Regions from separate parts of the Clostridiisalibacter paucivorans DSM 22131 genome, predicted to be linked through region 2. Evidence: riboswitches for the same ligand, from Rfam matches in the RefSeq annotation. Region 2 holds a riboswitch; each other region holds the start of a gene.
What was found. A riboswitch is a leader RNA that binds a small molecule or an ion and turns the genes downstream of it on or off. The one in region 2 is predicted to bind glycine.
Positions count from the first base shown of each region.

Region 1: it holds a riboswitch for glycine, as region 2 does, so the genes downstream of both, Q326_RS0106860 (alanine/glycine:cation symporter family protein) here and Q326_RS0107440 (GrdX family protein) in region 2, are expected to answer to the same signal.
Region 3: it holds a riboswitch for glycine, as region 2 does, so the genes downstream of both, gcvT (glycine cleavage system aminomethyltransferase GcvT) here and Q326_RS0107440 (GrdX family protein) in region 2, are expected to answer to the same signal.

Region 1 is NZ_JHVL01000014.1:48,301-54,880, reverse strand. Features, by position in the region: gene Q326_RS0106875 (Ger(x)C family spore germination protein) at 1-206, opposite strand, end outside; gene Q326_RS0106870 (spore germination protein) at 196-1,722, opposite strand; gene Q326_RS0106865 (BaiN/RdsA family NAD(P)/FAD-dependent oxidoreductase) at 1,918-3,135, opposite strand; gene Q326_RS0106860 (alanine/glycine:cation symporter family protein) at 3,198-4,538, opposite strand; glycine riboswitch at 4,673-4,752, opposite strand; glycine riboswitch at 4,755-4,839, opposite strand; gene Q326_RS0106855 (Na+/H+ antiporter NhaC family protein) at 4,988-6,580, opposite strand, start outside.
Region 2 is NZ_JHVL01000018.1:31,348-37,927, reverse strand. Features, by position in the region: gene Q326_RS0107455 (glycine/sarcosine/betaine reductase component B subunit) at 1-881, opposite strand, end outside; gene trxA (thioredoxin TrxA) at 924-1,244, opposite strand; gene trxB (thioredoxin-disulfide reductase) at 1,302-2,249, opposite strand; gene Q326_RS0107440 (GrdX family protein) at 2,309-2,668, opposite strand; glycine riboswitch at 2,841-2,943, opposite strand; gene Q326_RS0107435 (DUF362 domain-containing protein) at 3,085-4,194, opposite strand; gene Q326_RS0107430 (Na/Pi cotransporter family protein) at 4,381-5,982, opposite strand; gene trmL (tRNA (uridine(34)/cytosine(34)/5-carboxymethylaminomethyluridine(34)-2'-O)-methyltransferase TrmL) at 6,121-6,580, opposite strand, start outside.
Region 3 is NZ_JHVL01000010.1:2,676-9,255, reverse strand. Features, by position in the region: gene Q326_RS16835 (YczE/YyaS/YitT family protein) at 1-420, opposite strand, end outside; gene lplA (lipoate--protein ligase) at 537-1,517, opposite strand; glycine riboswitch at 1,819-1,914, shown strand; gene gcvT (glycine cleavage system aminomethyltransferase GcvT) at 1,985-3,088, shown strand; gene gcvH (glycine cleavage system protein GcvH) at 3,104-3,487, shown strand; gene gcvPA (aminomethyl-transferring glycine dehydrogenase subunit GcvPA) at 3,489-4,835, shown strand; gene gcvPB (aminomethyl-transferring glycine dehydrogenase subunit GcvPB) at 4,832-6,286, shown strand; gene lpdA (dihydrolipoyl dehydrogenase) at 6,307-6,580, shown strand, end outside.

The DNA of each region.
Region 1 (6,580 bases), on a different contig from region 2:
TTCGACTTTACTTTTACCTCTCCGCCATCGGTTTCCAAATCTACTATTTCTGCTGTTATTAAATAATTATCATTTTTCCCTTTATCTATTGCCATACCTCCGACAATTGCAAGCTTATCCATTTCTCTATAACTCCAGCAGCCATTTAATATGAATATATTTAATATGCAAAATATGCAAAGTATCATCACCTTCTTATTTATCATAGCCTTTCCCCCCATTATTTTGCCTTTTGAAATTCCTATCTGCTATAAGCTTTGGTCTATATTCCATATACCATCTGGGCATTCTTATGGCTGTATCCTTCAATTCACTAATCTTTAACGTACTTATATATGACATATAAGGTATCCCAAAGGAATAAATACTGCATAGATGAATTAATAATCCTGCAACTCCAAAAATGAAACCATATAAACCTAAAAATGATGATAACAATAAAAATATTACCCTTAATAAAACCACAGCTCCTTTAATCTTTGGAATCATAAGCCCCGTTATCCCTGCAAACGCTACAATTATTACCATAGGTGCACTGACAAATCTAGCCTCTACAGCTGCTTGCCCTAATACCAATGCCCCAACTATACTAAGGGCCTGACCTATAAATGTGGGCATACGAATCCCTGTTTCCCTTAATGCTTCAAATACAAGTAATAAAGCAAACACCTCCAGTATTGTAGGAAATGGTATCCCTTGTCTCGAAGCAGAAACAGTCAATATCAAAGAGGTAGGTATCATCTCTTGATGAAAAGTTATTAATGACGTGTATATAGCTGGCACACTAATTGTAAGAATAAATGATAATATCCTTAACAACCTGTTAATTGATGAAAAATAGAAATTGGTATAATAATCATCTTGAGATTGAAAATATTCTAAAAAAATATATGGCAATGTCAACGCTACTGGAGTACCATCCAACAATAATGCAATACGCCCTTCCAATATTTTACCTGCAACAACATCGGGTCGTTCAGTATCTCCTATAGTTCTAAATGGAGAGAAAGGTGCATCTTTTATCAATTCTTCAATATATCCTGAATCCAATAAGCCATCTATTTCGAGCTTATCAAGTCTTTTATTTAATTCCTTTAATATTTTTTCATTAACTATTCCCTCAATATAACATATACAACATTCAGTTTTTGTTCTTAATCCAAGGGTTCTAAACCTAAACTTCAAATCAGGTGTCTTTATTCTTCTTCTTATCATAGTTAAATTTTTGATTATAGATTCTGTAAAACCTTCCCTTGGTCCCCTCAAAGACTTTTCTACTTCAGACTCTTGTATATCTCTACTTTCCCATCCCATAGTTTCTATTATTAATGCCTCTTGTACACCTTCATATAAAAGTACTGTATTTCCACTAATTATTGAATTAACCACTTTATCTATGTATTTAGTCTTTTTTATGTTGTCTGAAGTGATTACATGATTTTCCATGCTTTCTATTGTATTTTTTTCTTTTCCTAATATTGAATTTCTTAAAATAGGCCTTATTATACTTTCATGTATCATATCCTTATCTACCATCCCTTTAATAAATACGATACAATATTTTAATTTTTTGTCAGTCTTGTTTCCAAAATGTCTAAAGATTATGGTATCATCATGATTAAATATATCTTTAAGTATTTGTATATTCATTTCAATAGATTTAAACAAAGAATATTTGTCTAAATTGTATTTGTCAAACTCTGTTTTCTTTCGATTAAACATTATATCCACCCTTTATAAATATTCATTTTATATAAGTATTTGTATAATCTACATAAACCATGCATTTTTTTAATTTCAAAAGACATAAAAAAGTTAGTAGTTAATAGTTAATGATGAAATCCATAGGATTTCCACCATCAACTAATAGCTACTAACTACGAACTACTAACTGTATTTATACCTTCGTCATTAAGCTTATATTGTATTTCCAGCAACAAATGCTGTAGAAAATGCTGCTTGAATATTATATCCTCCAGTATCTCCATCTATATCTATAACTTCTCCTACAAAATATAATCCATCTACTATTTTGGACTCCATAGTCTTGGTATTTATTTCCCTAATTGAAACTCCTCCTTTTGTAACCATTGCCATATTAAATTCTCCTAATCTCTCCACAGTCATAGGATATTCTGTAAGCATCATCACTAATCTATTTCTGAGCTTTTTATTCAAATTGGCGCAGGTTATTTTTTCATCTATACCAATAATTTTAAGAATCTCATCTATGAACCTTTTAGGTATAGAATAGTTTTTCAGTAAAGTCTTTATAAGAAGTTTACCATTAGATTGAATATCTTTTATAAATTCCTTTCTAAATCCTTCTATGTTTTTTTGACCAATAAAATTTATCTTTATTACATCATTGGGATTTACATATCTAGAAAAATTTAATATCCCTGGTCCTGATATATGCTTATGGGTTAGCAATATATCTCCCATTGTTTCCTTAATCTTTTTATTATTTCGCCACAAATATATAGGTATATCTTCAAAGGATATCCCTGACAAATCTCCAAAGGGATAATCTTTAATATATAAAGGCGTCAATGCCGGCAGAGGTTCCTCTATCCTATGTCCAAGTTTAGATGCAAGTGTATATCCATCTCCTGTAGAACCAGTATAAGAATATGAATTACCCCCAGTAGCAATTACTAAATTGGAAGATTTATATTTTTTCCCCTTGCTTTTTACATTAAATATTTTGTCTTCTTCATTATATGATATATCTGTTACACAAAAATTATAATTAATTTCTACACCCCTTTTATTGCACTCTTTAATCAAGATATCCAAAACATCCGATGCTTTAAGGGTATTGGGAAATACTTTTCCCTCATCATTAGATATAAATTCAAGTTTTCTTTTTCTAAAAAAATCTAATAAATCATTATTATTAAATCTATACAATGCATTTTTTAAAAATCTTCCATGTTCACCATAATGTTTTACAAAATCTTCTACGTTCCCCTCATGGGTTATATTACACTGTCCTGCCCCTGAAAGCAAAAGCTTCTTTCCTGCAACATTATTCTTTTCTAACACAATAACTCTGTTACTATCATCACAATTTATCGCTGTAAAAAGTCCTGCTGGTCCTGATCCAATAATTATCACATCATAATATTTCACAATATTCCTCCCTATTTGACCTTTGCAAAATTTTTTACATTCATTATAACACTTTTTTAAAACTATAGCCTAGAAAAATATGACTTTGTCTCAGCCAAAATCACTGACTTTAGTCCTATAAGTCCTATAAGATTAGGTATAGCCATGAGCCCATTTACTATATCAGCTATAGTCCATATAAGATTGAGCTTAAGAAATGGTCCCAATCCTATGAGAACAATAAAAATTAATTTGTAAAATTTTATTCCCTTGACTCCCACTAAGTATTCAGTACATCTTTCTCCATAATAGTTCCATCCTATAATCGTGGTAAAGGCAAAGAATATTAATCCTATAGTAATTATATACTCCCCTATTTGTGGGTTAAAAAATCCACTTCTAAATGCTTGATTAGTCATGGAAGCCCCTGCATATTCAGAGTTCCACATTCCTGTTAATACTAAAGTTAATCCTGTCATTGTGCATATTACTATAGTGTCAAAAAATGTTCCTGTCATAGATATAAGCCCTTGTCTTACACATGAATTAGTCTTAGCAGCAGCCGCTGCTATAGGAGCCGAGCCCAGTCCTGATTCATTGGAAAAAACACCTCTAGATATCCCTGCTTGAACAGCTTTCATTGCTGCTGCACCTGCAAAACCACCTACTGCTGATGTTTTAGTAAATGCACCCCTGATTATTAATGAAATTGTACTAGGTATAAGTTCAATATTAGACAGTAAGATTGACAATACTCCAAATACATAGAGAACAGCCATAAAAGGCACTATAAGCTGGGCAACTTTAGATATACTCTTTATTCCTCCTAATGTTACCAATGCTACTAATAAAACCAATATACTACCTGTCAACCATTTTGGAATACTAAATGCTATTTCCATAGAACTTGTAATTGCCTCTACTTGTGGAAATGTTCCTATACCAAAGAAAGCCACACCAATTCCAAACAAAGCAAATGCCTTAGCTAAAAAGCTATTATTTAATCCCCTTTCAATATAATACATTGGGCCACCAGACATCTGACCATTTTCATCTACAACTCGATATTTAACTGCCAATAAACCCTCTGCATATTTTGTAGCCATGCCAAAAAATGCTGCTACTATCATCCAAAATAATGCTCCAGGTCCTCCTAATTTCACCGCTGTAGCAACCCCAACTATATTTCCTGTACCTATAGTTGAGGAGAGAGCAGTACATAGAGATGCAAAGCTAGATATATCTCCCTGATTATCCTCATCATTCTTTTGAAAAATATACTTTAATGCCCTTGGTAAATGTATAACCTGTATAAAGCCTAATTTAAAACTTAAATAAATCCCTGTTCCAACTAATAAAATCAATAATGGTGGTCCCCATACAATAGAATCAATTTTTTCAAATACCCTTACTAATGTTGTCATTTTTGCCTCCTAATTTTGATTTTAGTAGGAATTTCATACAGTTCATTTGAAAATTACTTAAACTCTCAAAAATACAAAAAGAGGTCATATTTATAATGACCTCTAGATAGAATTTCTATTCTGTATTTGAAATTCCCCTGTCCTTTTTACCTGAAAGTTTCATTGGCCATAGCCAACTTGCTCCTTCGGTGCTCTAATAGAGTCTCTCCAGAGGTTCGTCCAATAACGGTCCTATCCAAGAATGGATACCTGAAAGATTCACTTCTTCGGTGGATTCACTATCCTCTCCCGCTATTTTCATCCGAATCTTATTAAATTTTAAATAACCATAAAAAGATTTTATAAAATGTAATCCCTAAAGTCAATATAATCATATTTATTCAGAATATTTTATACTTTACGCGAATAGAAAAAGACCAAAATAAAATAGCCTTTGGTCTTTTTCACTACTACTTACTCATAGATTTTTGTAATTGGTCTTCCTTTACAGACTTACCAAAGAAGTTCACAACTGCAAATATCATAACTAAATCTATTAATAATACTATATAAACTGGTACTCCCAGTCCAACTGGTATATATCCAAATACTATTGATATAGTAGCAACAGTTATGGCATAAAACAACTGAGTCTTAATATGATCTATATGGTCACAGGCAGCTCCCATAGATGACAATATAGTTGTATCTGAAATGGGTGAACAGTGATCTCCAAATATTGCACCAGTTAAAACTGCCCCTGCATTCATAATAATATAACTTTGCTCTGGCACTATGGCAAAGGCTAAAGGTATAGTAATAGGCATTAATATTCCCATGGTTCCATAGGATGTACCTGTAGCGAAGGATATTATAGATCCCAAGACAAATATAATCGATGGAAGCAAAAATGCTGGTATCGTATCTGACAATATAGATACCATAAATTTAGCAGTACCCAATTCTTTAATTACTCCAGATATTGACCATGCCAATAATAATATTACACCTGTAATCACTAAAGATTTCATACCATTTATCCAAGTATCGATTCCATCTCCTATAGAAAATAATTTTTGTTTAACTCCCATTATTAATGCCACTATACTGGCCAATAGTGCTGCCTGAAATAATACTACACTAGCATCAGATGCACCAAATGTTTCCCTTATTGCCTCAATAGATAGTGGTGCATTATTAATTATTTCCATCATCTCAGGGTTGTCTGATAACGCAGTATATCCATTATAATAAAATCCTAAGAATGCTGATATTATCAGTATTCCTATGGGAATAATTGCATTCCAAACACTAAGCTTAATCCCTTCTATAGGTTCTATCCCTGTTGTTTCCTTAGAAACCATAGGATTAGAACCCTCCCTAAGAACTTCTCCAGTAGTCCTCGCTCTTTTTTCTACCTTGTACATAGGCCCAAACTCTTTTAATAATACTGCTGTAGTAACTATAAATACTAATATCAAAATATTATAAAATCTAAAGGGTATAGTTGACATAAATACACCATAGGGATTTACACTTTGACCTATTGAATCATACGCATCCTTTATTAGGCCTATTTCATATCCTACCCATGTAGATATAAGGGCAATCCCTGCAATAGGTGCTGCTGTAGCATCAATTATAAACGCCAGTTTTTCCCTTGAAATTTTAAGTTTATCAGTCACAGGTCTCATTATTGGCCCAACTATTAGAGAATTAGCATAATCATCAAAGAATACAAATAACCCTAAAACCCATGTAATAAGTTGTGCACTAGTGGGAGACTTTGCCTTTTTTGATAGAGATTCTGCAACTGCTTTAGCTCCTCCCATCTTAGTAACCAATCCTATTAGTCCTCCTATAGTAAGACATTGAAGAATTATTCCAGCATTCCATTTGTCTGCTAATGAGTTTAATACTTGGTCAATTATGCTTAGTCCTCCATAAAAAACAGCTCCAAATACTCCATGATCATTTAGCCCCAATAAAAATGTGCCTGAAAATACACCAATAAATAAAGATAATACCACATTTTTAGTTGCAAAAGCCAATATAATTGCCAC
Region 2 (6,580 bases):
CAATTAGATGATCTCTCCTTATCTGCCAAATATACATTTTCATTTGTTATAATAGCCCCTACAAAGTTCAATTCTTTTCCATGCTTTTTATATAAATCATGGACTATAGGATTATTTAAATGATGATATGTTGTGTTCTTATCACAAGCAGATACACAATTTCCACTAATTATTGCACCATCCATAATCTCAGTAGGTGATATTATAGTTGGCACTATATTTTTCACATCTACTCCATATACATATGTGTCATGTAATAACCCTTGACTTTGGAGCATTAATACATATGCAACTTTGGGAAGCTCAGGATATTTAGATATTGAATCTAAAAGTGACAAAGATTCATAGGTTAATACCTCATCAGCATCCACATCTTTGGCAAACTGTGCTAAATATCTTGATGCTTTCAGCCCTGCCATTCTTACTATTTTTTCATGTTCATGCTGCTTTATTCCTTCTTTAGGTTGACAAACCAATACAACATTATTTAATTTAGAAAAAGGTGTATAGTCTGCACCTGTCCCTGCCATATCTATAATTCCTTCTTGAAATCCTACTATCTTACCAGTAGTTACAACAGCTGCTCCCTTTAAAACATTGGTTCTTCCACTGCCTACAGTATCCACCTTTGATAGTATGCCAGGAAATATCCCCCCTGGGCCATTGACCTTTACCCTAGGTTCAATTACATCTTTAACAGGTGTAATTCTTACACTTTCCCCTGGTCTTGCCAAATGAATTTCTACATTTGCAACATTGTCATCTTCCATAATAAGTTCCTGCAATTCATTTTTATTTACATAAAGCACACCTTCTTTTACCTCGGTACTTTCTGCAAACTGGACATCCTTTATGAAAATATTTCCAATTTCAAGACCCATATTAATTCACCTCCCCTAATTATTTAAAAATTTATATTGATTTTATTGAGCATACTTTTTGATCATACTTTCAATATTTTCAGCTGTAGCATCATCTTTAGTCAATTCATCTATTTTTTCTCCATTATTATAAATAGCTATAGTTGGCAATCCCAATACCTTTTGTTTTATAGCTAATCTTCTAGCAGCTGATGTATCTAATTTGCAAAATTTCAATTTGCTGTCATACTTTTGTGCCAATTCTTCAACATGGGGCATCAATGCCTTACATGGTTCACAACTTTTTCCCCAAAAATCTACCAATACATAACCCTCAGCGTTTAACACTTCTTCCTCAAAAGTCTTTTTATCTACTTCTATCATTTTAAAACCTCCCTTTTTATTTTATTAAATTTTGTAATCTATACTTACTAAATCATACTATTCCTCAAAATTATCTTCTATATATTTTTCAGCTTGGGTTGCAGCTATAGCTCCATCTGCACATGCAGTAACCACTTGTCTTAAAGATTTAACTCTACAATCTCCTACCGCAAAAACTCCATCTATATTTGTATGCATATTTTCATCAGTTATTATATACCCTCTATCATCCATATTTATAACATCTTTAAATAAATCTGTTTGGGGAATATATCCTATAAATACAAATATTCCAAAAGTCCCATCTTCTTCATTTGCTCTAACAACTACATTCTCCCCTGTTTTCTTATTTTTAAGTATCATTTCTTCAACAATACCTTCACCTTTTATTTCCTCTACTATTGTATCCCACATAAAATCAATTTTTTCATTCTTAAATGCCTTCTCTTGAATAGATTTTGCCGCCCTCAATTTATCTCTTCTATGAACTATAGTTACCTTTCTAGCAAATTTTGATATATATATAGCCTCTTCAACTGCAGAATCTCCTCCCCCTATTACATATACATCAAATCCTTCAAAAAATGGTGCATCACATGTGGCACAATATGAGATACCCTTTCCTGCAAACTCTTTTTCTCCAGATATCCCCATAGGACGTGGTTTTGCTCCTGATGATATTATTATAGATTTGCATTTATATTCACCTTTTTGTCCTTTGATTATTTTAATCTTATTATCTAAATTTACTGATATAACAGTATCTATTACTTGCTTTACACCAAAACCCTCAGCTTGCTCTACCATTCTATCTACCAAAGCTGGTCCTGTAGCATCCTTCATTGCCCCTGGATAATTTTCTACATCCTCTGTAGTTACTATCTGTCCACCAGCTCTTTCTTTTTCTATTAATAATGTATCTAATCTAGACCTACCAGCATAAATTCCAGCACTAAGACCACCGGGTCCTCCTCCTATTATTATCAAATCATAAATTTTTTCCATGATATCATCTCCTCTATATTTTTATTTCTTAAAAATCTTTATACCCTCTTCCACTCTTTTTAAAATTTTTCCGATATTATAGTATAGTCAATAAATTTAAAATCCTCTAAAATTTCATCAGAGTAGCACTTTATTTCAGAATTTTTTAAAAATTTAGATGCTACACTAATACTATTTTCTATTACTTTTAAGCCATTTATATCTAGCTTTCCCTTATCTTTTGAAATAATTATAGTCTTATAGGGATTTTCATTGGGTTTTACACTACTAAACAATGGATGAGATATTAATTTATGACCTTGATGAACTCTATCTCTAGCTAAAATTAATATATCCATTATATTTACATCATAGTACAATATTTCTCCATTGACATAATCCATATTCCTTATCAATGGATTATTAGTTATTATAATCATAATTTATCACAACCTAATTTTTTTATGAAAATGATTTCTTTTAACGGTAAATAAAAAAACAGAGAAACAAGCACTAGAATTCCAGTGCCTTATCTCTGTTTTAAACCTGAGAGTTTCTTCTTTAATAAAACCTCAAGAATTGCCCCTTCGGTGCTTTCGCTCTTCAGAGTACTGTCCAAATACGGTCCTTTTGCCTGAGAGTATCATCACAGGTCGGCAATACCTCTGATTTACTCCTTCGGCGCCAAAACTTTGAACTCTCCCGCATTTTTCCTCCAGTTATAATTTATTCAATTTATGTATAATTCTTTAGTACTATTATAATATAGAGTGTGCTATTATACAATAAATCTATAATTGTTTTTTATTAAATTTTTTTATTATTTATATAACAAAAATAACCTACATTAACAAAATTACAACTCTATTAACTCATATTCCCTAGATCCCATTCCTATGCTTTCAGCATATTCTAAAACCGTTCTTCCATTTTCTCCTGAAGGTAATCCTCCAAATTTATCTTCTCCTGCTCCATGATTGCATTTCAAATTACTATTACTATGGCCAATTTGTGCATCTATAAGGTCTAAACTTGCCTGATCTATTGCTACAGGATCATAAGATGCCAAAATTCCTACATCATTAATTATAGGCTCATCACTCCATGGTACACAATCACATAATGGTGTTACATTCATAACAAAATTAAAGTATACTACCTTATTTTTTTTATTCTTTATGGCACCATAGGCAAATTCAGCCATTTTCTCTAAAAATACAACTCTATCTGTCTTCCACTGTACTTTTATAGCCCTTTTAGGACAGACAGTAACACATTCTCCACACCCTATACATATTTCAGGACTTATCTCTGCCTTTCTTTGGTCCAATGTTATTGCATCTACAGGACAGTTTTGGACACAAGCACTACATCCTACACATTTCTGTTGATTAACCTTTGGCTTTGCATCTGAATGTTGCATCTGTTTTCCTGCCGCACTAGCACAGCCCATAGCCAAATTCTTTATAGTCCCTCCAAATCCTGCCAACTCATGACCTTTTACATGGCTCAATACTATCATAGAGTTGGCATTATATATCTCTCCTGCAATCTTAACTTCATCAAAGTGCTTTAAATTTACATTTACACCTATAGAATTTTTACTATATAATCCATCGGCTATAATTATGGGAGCATTTACCACTGGATATGCAAATCCATTTTCTATAGCAGTCTGAATATGGCTTATGCTATTGGTTCTACTTCCAGTATACAATGTATTTGTGTCAGTCAAAAATGGCTGTCCTCCTACTTCCTTAACCTTACCTACTATCTGTCTTACAAATATAGGGTTTAAAAAAGTATTCATCCCTTTTTCTCCAAAATGTAATTTTATAGCAGTCATATCATTGTCTTCTAAAATCTTATATGCTTCTACCTTGTCAAAAAGCCTTTTAATCTTATTGGGAATATTATTCTTTTTACTCCCTGTCTTAAAATCAGTAAAAAATACTTTGCTTGCCATTCTATAATTCCCCCTTTTATATTAAATATTATACTAAAAAAATAGATATAAAATAAGGGAGAAAATCATTAGAATTACATTGCTATTTGCAACTCTATTTTCTCCCGACTCTACAATCTTAAAAATATTAAAATTCTTAAGGCTTATATAGTAGATTAACAATAAGACTATGTTTATTATAATAATCTACTTTAGCGCATCAAGTATGGTTAGTGCTATATTAGACGAATGGTCTGCTATTCGTTCAAGGTTACTTATAATATCTAAAAATATTACCCCTGATGTGGGCTCACATGACATAATATTTAATCTCTCTATATGATTAGATCTATATTTCTTTTCTAACAAATCAATTTCTTCTTCATATCTGATAACATCTCTGGCTATATCTCCATTGGCACTTTTAAATGCCACCATAGATGCCTTAAAGGCATGTTCCACATTTTCGAACATATTTTCTAATTCTTCTATAGCATCTTCAGAAAAATCTGAATTATCATCTATACTGTATTGGGCCAATTCAGCTATATTATCTGCATGGTCTCCTATTCTCTCTAAGTCATTTATAGTATTAAACAAGGTCTTAACTGTTTCATTCTGTCCCTTAGTCAATGGTGCATTAGAGAGCTCAATTAAGTACTTAGTAATATCCTTCTCTAGTCTATTTATATTTTTTTCCCTTTCAAAAACCTGTTTAATTAAATTTTCATCCTTTTTCAAAAATGCATCCCTCGATATTTCAAAGGAAGATTGTACTATCTTTCCCATCCTCAATACTTCTTTAGAGGCTTGACCTACTGCTATTGATGGTGTTTCAATTATCCTTGAATCTAGATATTTTAATCCTTGAGGTTCTGGCTCATCTCCTGGTACAAGTCTCTTTGCAGCCATTACTATAAAACCTGCAAATGGAAATTGTATAGCAACATTAGATATGTTAAAGAATGTATGTGCATTTGCTATCTGCCTCTGAATATCATTAGGACTTAACCGCTGCACAAGGGATTGTATTGGGTACCTCAATATAAACATAAATATAGCAGTTCCTATAAGATTAAATAATAAGTGCATTATAGCTGCCCTTTTGGCAGTTGTACTTGCCCCAATACTAGACAATAAAGCAGTTACACATGTCCCAATATTATCTCCAAACAATATTGGAAGGGCCATATCTATTGTTATAAAACCTTCACTGGCTAATGCCAATAAAAGAGCCATGGAAGCACTACTACTTTGTACTGCAGCAGTAATACCAAATCCTACTAAAATCCCTACAAAAGGATTTTTAAGACTAATCATAATATCCCTAAATACTGGAGAAGTTCTTAAAGGTTTTAACGCCCCTGACATAAAACTCATACCTATAAATAATATACCAAAACCTATTAATATTTCAGCCATTTCTTTGTGTTTCTTTTTTGAAGAAAATAACCATATAGCCACACCTATTGCGATTACCAGTGGTGCAATATCTGTTAATTTAAATGCAATAAGCTGTGCTGTAACAGTAGTTCCTATATTAGCTCCCATTATAACCCCTATAGCTTGGGATAACTGCATCAATCCTGCATTAACAAAGCCCACTACCATAACTGTGGTGGCACTACTACTTTGAATAATCATAGTGACAACAGTACCAACTAATACTCCCATAAACCTATTATTAGTTAGAATTTCTATAAGTCTTTTTAATCTTTCACCAGCAACTTTTTGGAGACTCATCCCCATAAGATTCATTCCATAAAGAAATAAACCTAGACCACCTACTACACCAAAAGCTATGTCCATTACAAATCCTCCCATGTTTTCTTGTTTTAAAAAACACATACCAAAATGCGCACAATAAATATAATATAATAATTTTTATATACTTTTGTTAAATCCATGTTAAATAGTTCATATATATTTAATATTTTTTTGGTGTCCTCATACAAGGTTTGGAAACTTTATTTGTCTCAATGCTTCATATATAATTATCCCTGCTGAAGTAGCCAGATTTAATGATCTAGCATCTTTGTTTTCTATCATAGGTATTCTCATACACCTTTCCTCGTTGGCATTTAAAATTTCCATAGGTATACCTGCTGTTTCTTTTCCAAACACTAAATATGCATCATCGAAAAAATCCATGCTTGTATAAAAATTCCCTCCTTTCGTTGTAGCATAAAAAAATTTTTCTTCCCCTACTTTATTTAATAATTGCTCAAAATTATCATAATAATTTATATCTAATAAATGCCAATAGTCAAGCCCTGCTCTTTTTAAATACTTATCATCTACAGAAAAACCCAAAGGCTTTACCAAATGTAAAGATGTACCTGTTGCTGCACAAGTCCTTGCTATATTCCCTGTGTTCTGAGGTATCTCTGGCTCAATTAAAACTACA
Region 3 (6,580 bases), on a different contig from region 2:
TCCATCTCTAGGACCGGCACCTAGATTGCTACTAAGATAAAAAAATACACCTGCACTAAAGACTATCATCCCCAAGTATATTAGTATTAATTTTGATATTATAACACTGGGAGTAGATAAAATACCACTTTTATTTATAAGGTCTATAAAGAATCCTATAAAATACATATTTAATATAGTGGCTATACCTGGCAGTATTCCTAAAGGAATACTTACGCCTATGACCAATAATCCTGTTAACTGAGATGCCTGTCCAAAGGTAAGTCCTGTTTGAGTTGAAAGTCCTTTATGAAAAATATCCCATGGACTTATACCTAAATCTGCGTGAAGCATCATAGATATACCCAATGCACATAAGAAAAACCCAAAAAATAATCTAGGTAGATTTTTTAACATCTTATTTAGTTCTTGTTTATTCATAAAAAGACTCCCCCTTGTCAAAAAAATACTTCGATTCCCTAAAAGATATTATTATAAATATAATATAATAAAAATAGGAATAAAAACAAGAGTTTTCTAAAAATTAAAACTTATAACTAAAACATACCTGAAATTAAATTGTCTAAATCTATATTTGCAAAGTATTCTTGGGTATTTATAGATGATAAAACTTTTTTTATTTTATCAAAATCATGGTCAACGCCTATTAATTTGTTTTCTATATGAGAAATGTCTTTTTTACCGAAAAAATCACCAAAGAATTTTATGTTTTGAATTTTACCTTTTTTTACATCGATGTGAAATTCCACAGTCCCTCCAGGGAATTTTTTTTCGTTGAAAAAGGAATACTTAGGTGAACTACCATAATTCCAATCCCATGTTTCATATTTTGTTTTTACCAATTGGTCTATATTGTTCAAATCTTTTTCAGTAAATGTATATATCTTTTCGCTACTATATTTATCCGATACATAATCCATAATTTTCTTTTTAAAAGTTTCGAGGGAGATGGGTTTAGATAGATAAGATTCTATATTTGTCACTCTACTGGCCACTGACTTTACTCCCTTACCTTGAAATTTAGTATTTTTAGGTTTCAATGCCCCAGTTAAATCTGCCATATTAGAAGAAAATAATAATGTACCATGATGAAGCACCCTATCTTTATAAATATATTGGGCATTTCCCGATATCTTTTTATAATCTATAGTGATATCGTTTCGACCACTAAATTTGGCATCTATAGATAGAGTTTTCAATACTTCGATAATAGGTGTAGCGAATTTTTTGAAATCATTAAAATCATTGGAACCCTCATTCATTATAAATGTAAAGTTCAAATTACCTAAATCGTGAAAGACAGCTCCTCCACCAGAAAGTCTTCTAACTACTGGAATATTATGCTTTTTTACAAAATCAGTATTGATTTCAGAAATAGTATTTTGATTTTTTCCCACTACAATACAGTTTTTATTTCGCCAAAGCATAAAACAATCTTCGTCAAAGTTTTTAAGCACATATTCTTCGGCCGCAAGATTAAAATATGGATTAGTGTTTTCAGTATCTATAATAATCATTTAAATATCCCCCTTAGGATTCTATTTAATAATATTGTAAATTAATATAGTATAATATACAACCTAAAAAATATAAGTATATATTATGTGTTTAATGTTATATCTTCGTTAATATATAAATAATTATTGAAAATGAAATTATAATATATTATACTTTATTTTAAATAGTATATATTTTAAAAAAAATCAAATAATGTTCAGATGAAGGTTACGAGAGATATCTTGTAGTGAGATAGCCGAAGAAGCAATATGGGTATATGCCAACACACCATAGAAACTTTCAGGCAAACAGATCGTTTCCTGATGAACCTCTGAAAAGTCCGTAAATCGGCACCGAAGGAGCAATACACTTTTTGGTATTGTAGAAACTCTCAGGTAAAGAAACAGGGGAATATGAAGGCAGCCAGTATAGTCATGCCATCATATTCCCTTTTTGATTATAAATTTAAATTATGAGGAGGGTGGTTATGGATAATTTGAAAAAGACAGCTTTATTTGAAGTCTATGATGACTTTGGAGCAAAAGTTGTGGATTATTCAGGTTGGGCATTACCAGTAGAATTTGAGGGTATAATACCTGAACATGAATCAGTAAGAAAAGATGCAGGTATATTTGATGTTTCTCATATGGGAGAAATAGAGGTGAAGGGAGAAAAGTCAGAGGATTTTATTCAGTATATAGCAACCAATGATATATCTAAACTTAAGGATAATCAAGTAATGTATAGTTTTATGTGTTATCCCGATGGAGGTATTGTAGATGATTTACTGATTTATAAATTTAGTAGTAAACATTTTTTGTTAGTGGTCAATGCTAGCAATACAGAGAAGGATTATCAGTGGTTGGTGGAAAACAATATTTATGATGTAGATATTGACAATACATCATCTCAATATGCTCAATTTGCGGTTCAAGGGCCAAAGGCTCAAAAGATACTTCAAAGGATGACTGATTATGATTTAAGTAGTATAAAATTCTTTTTTAGTAAAAAAGATATATATATAGATGGAGTAAATGTGCTAATATCTAGGACTGGATATACAGGTGAAGATGGATTTGAGATATATCTTTCTCCAAACGATGCTCCAAAGTTATGGAAAAGTATTTTATCCCAAGGTAAAGTAGATGGAATTAAACCTATAGGATTAGGGGCTAGAGATACGTTGAGATTTGAAGCATCTTTACCTCTATATGGAAATGAGATATCTAAAGAGATAACGCCTTTAGAGGCAGGGTTTGGATTCTTTGTGAAATTAGGTAAAGAAAATTTTATAGGTAAAGATAAATTAGTTAAAGAAAAGGCAGAGGGAAGCAACAGGAAACTTATTGGATTTGAAATGTTAGATAGGGGTATTCCTAGACATGGATATCCAGTAATTTATAAAGATGAAGAGATTGGAGTAGTGACAACAGGATATTATTCACCAACTTTAAAGAAAAATATAGGTTTAGCGTTAATTAAGAGCAATACTGTAAATATGGATGGTGAAATCCAGATAGCTATAAGAAAGAAAACAAAAAGGGCTAAAGTTATAAGTAAAAAATTCTATACAAAGAATTATAAAAAATAAGGGAGGAAATTAAATATGAAAACTTTAAAGGATTTATATTATTCAAAAGATCATGAATGGGTTAAAGTAGAAGGGGATAAGGCATATATAGGAATTACAGATTTTGCACAAAATGCATTGGGGGATATTGTTTATGTTGAATTGCCTGAGGTTGAAGATGAATTTGAATTGGGAGATGCCTTTGGAGTAGTAGAATCAGTAAAGGCTGCGTCAGATATAAATATGCCCATAGATGGTAAAATAATTGAGGTTAATGATGATCTAGAGGATGAGCCAGAGTTGGTAAATACAGAACCCTATGAAAACTGGATTGTATCTATTGAGATATTGGATGATACTCAAATAGATGAATTGTTGAGTGCAGAGGAATATGAAAAATTCTGTGAAGAGGAGGCGTAATATGTTTCCTTATATACCCAATGGAAGAGAAGATATAAAAGAGATGTTATCTCAATTAGGATTAACATCTTTAGACGAGCTTTTTAGTGATATACCCGATAATGTAAGATTGAATAAAAAATTAGATATAGATGGTCCATTATCTGAAATGGAACTTTCTACATTGATGGAGGAATTGAGTAAGAAAAACAAAACTATAAAGGATTTGACTTGCTTTTTAGGGGCAGGAGCATATGATCATTATATTCCATCAGTAGTAAATCATGTGATATCTAGATCAGAGTTTTACACTTCCTATACCCCATATCAAGCGGAAATAAGTCAAGGGACACTGCAGACTATATTTGAATATCAAACTCTTATTTGTAATTTGACAGATATGGATGTGGCAAATGCATCCATATATGATGGGGCTACAGCATTGGCTGAATCGATGATGATGGCTGTGGGTAAGACTAGAAGAAAGGATGTAATTGTATCTAAGACTGTACACCCTGAATACAGAAGGGTGTTAAAGACATATGCTAGATTTCAAGGTATAAATATAGTAGAAGTAGATATGGTAGATGGAGAGACAGATAGAGAAATACTTGAGTCTAAAATGTCTAAGGATATAGCAGCAGTTATAGTACAATACCCTAACTTTTTTGGTGTAATTGAAGAGATTAAAGAGATCGAAAAAATAGCCCATAGCGATAAAAAGACCTTATTTATTATGACAGTAGACCCTATTGCATTGGGACTATTGGAATCTCCAGGTAATTTAGGTGCTGATATAGTAGTGGGAGAGGGACAGTCATTAGGAAATCCATTAAACTTTGGGGGACCTTATTTAGGATTTATGGCTGTTAAAAAGGCACTTATGAGAAAGATGCCTGGTAGAATAGTTGGTCAGACAGAAGATGTCGATGGAAAAAGGTCCTTTGTACTTACGTTACAGGCTAGAGAACAGCATATAAGAAGGGAAAAGGCCACATCTAATATATGCTCTAATCAAGCATTAAATGCATTGGCGGCAGCTGTATATATGACAGTTTTAGGCAAAGAAGGTATTAGGGAAGTGGCAGAGATGTCATTTCAAAAGGCCCATTATGCCCATGAACTCATAACAAGGAGTGGTAAGTATAGGGATGCATTTAATAAGCCATTTTTTAAAGAGTTTAGCATAGCAGCAAATGTGGATGCAGAAACTATCAATGAAAAATTATATCAAAAAGATATATTAGGTGGATATCTATTGGAGAAGGATTATCCTCAACAGAAAGATACAATTTTATACTGTGTTACAGAAAAGAGAACTAAGAAGGAGATAGATACATTAGTTGAGGTTTTGGAGGGGATAAAATGAAAGAATATAATAACCTAATATTTGAATTATCTAAAAAGGGCAGGAGGGCATATTCATTACCTGAAAATGATGTGGAGAATAAAGATATAAAAGATTTTATTCCCAATGACTATATAAGGAAGTCACCAGCGGAATTGCCGGAGGTAAGTGAAGTCGATGTAATAAGGCATTTTACTCTATTATCTAATAAAAATTTTGGAGTGGATACAGGATTTTATCCATTGGGGTCATGTACGATGAAATATAATCCCAAAAGAAACGAAGAAATGGCTAAATTAGAAGGTTTTGTCTATACTCATCCATATCAGTCTGAGAAATCAGTACAAGGAAATATGGAACTTATGCATAAATTAGATAAGAATTTATGTGAGCTTACAGGTATGGATAGATTTACATTACAGCCTGCAGCGGGTGCCCATGGAGAGTTGACAGGGCTTATGCTGATAAAGGCATACCATGACTATAATGAAGATAAGAATAAAACCAAGATAATAATACCAGATTCAGCCCATGGAACTAACCCTGCCAGTGCCATTGTAGCAGGATTTGATATAGTTGAAGTCAAATCTGATGAGAGGGGACTCGTAGATATAGATGCATTGCGTGAGATTGCTGATAAAGATATTGCAGGATTAATGTTGACCAATCCCAATACATTGGGATTGTTTGAAGAAGATATATTAGAGATTACAAAGATCATCCATGATGTAGGAGGATTAGTGTATTATGATGGAGCAAATATGAATGCAATAATGGGGGCAGCTAGACCTGGAGATATGGGATTTGATGTGGTTCATTTAAATATTCATAAAACCCTTTCTACTCCCCACGGAGGAGGAGGACCTGGTAGTGGACCTGTAGGTGTGAAGGAAAAGTTAGAAAAGTTTCTTCCTGTTCCAGCGGTAGATTACGATGGAAAAGTTTATAAATTTGATTATGATAGGCCCCATTCAATTGGCAAGGTTAAAGAATATTATGGGAATTTTGGAGTGTTGGTAAGGGCCCTTTCATATATGTTAACTATGGGAGGAGAAGGTTTGAAAAGGGCTAGTGAAATAGCTGTATTAAATGCCAACTATTTAAAAGAAAAACTAAAGAGTCATTATAACCTACCATTTGATAGACTATGCAAACATGAGTTTGTACTGTCAGGAGTGAAGGGAGGAGAACTTAATGTATCTACACTAGATGTTGCAAAGAGGCTTTTAGATTATGGATATCATCCACCAACTATATATTTTCCATTGATTGTAAGTGAAGCCCTTATGATAGAACCTACTGAGACGGAAAGCGTGGAAACATTGGATAAATTTATAGATGCCATGATAAAGATTGCTGATGAATCAAAGGAAAATCCAGAAATATTGAAATCTGCTCCTCAAACTACTCCAGTAAAAAGGGTAAATGAAGTAAAGGCAGCGAGAAAACCTATACTAAAATGGCAAGGTTAATAACAAAGGTAGGTGTGAGAATGGATAAAAGGATATTAATTATAGGAGGAGGCCCTGGCGGATATGTTGCCGCTATCAGGGCCTCTCAACTGGGTGCAAAGGTAACATTGGTAGAAAAACAGGACTTAGGTGGGACTTGTTTAAATAGAGGATGTATACCTACAAAGGCATTATATAAAAGTGCAGAAGTAATAAATATGATAAATAATAGTAAAGATTTTGGAATAATGGTAGACTATTACAATATAGATGTAAATATGTTACAAAAAAGAAAATCGGATGTTGTAGACAAAT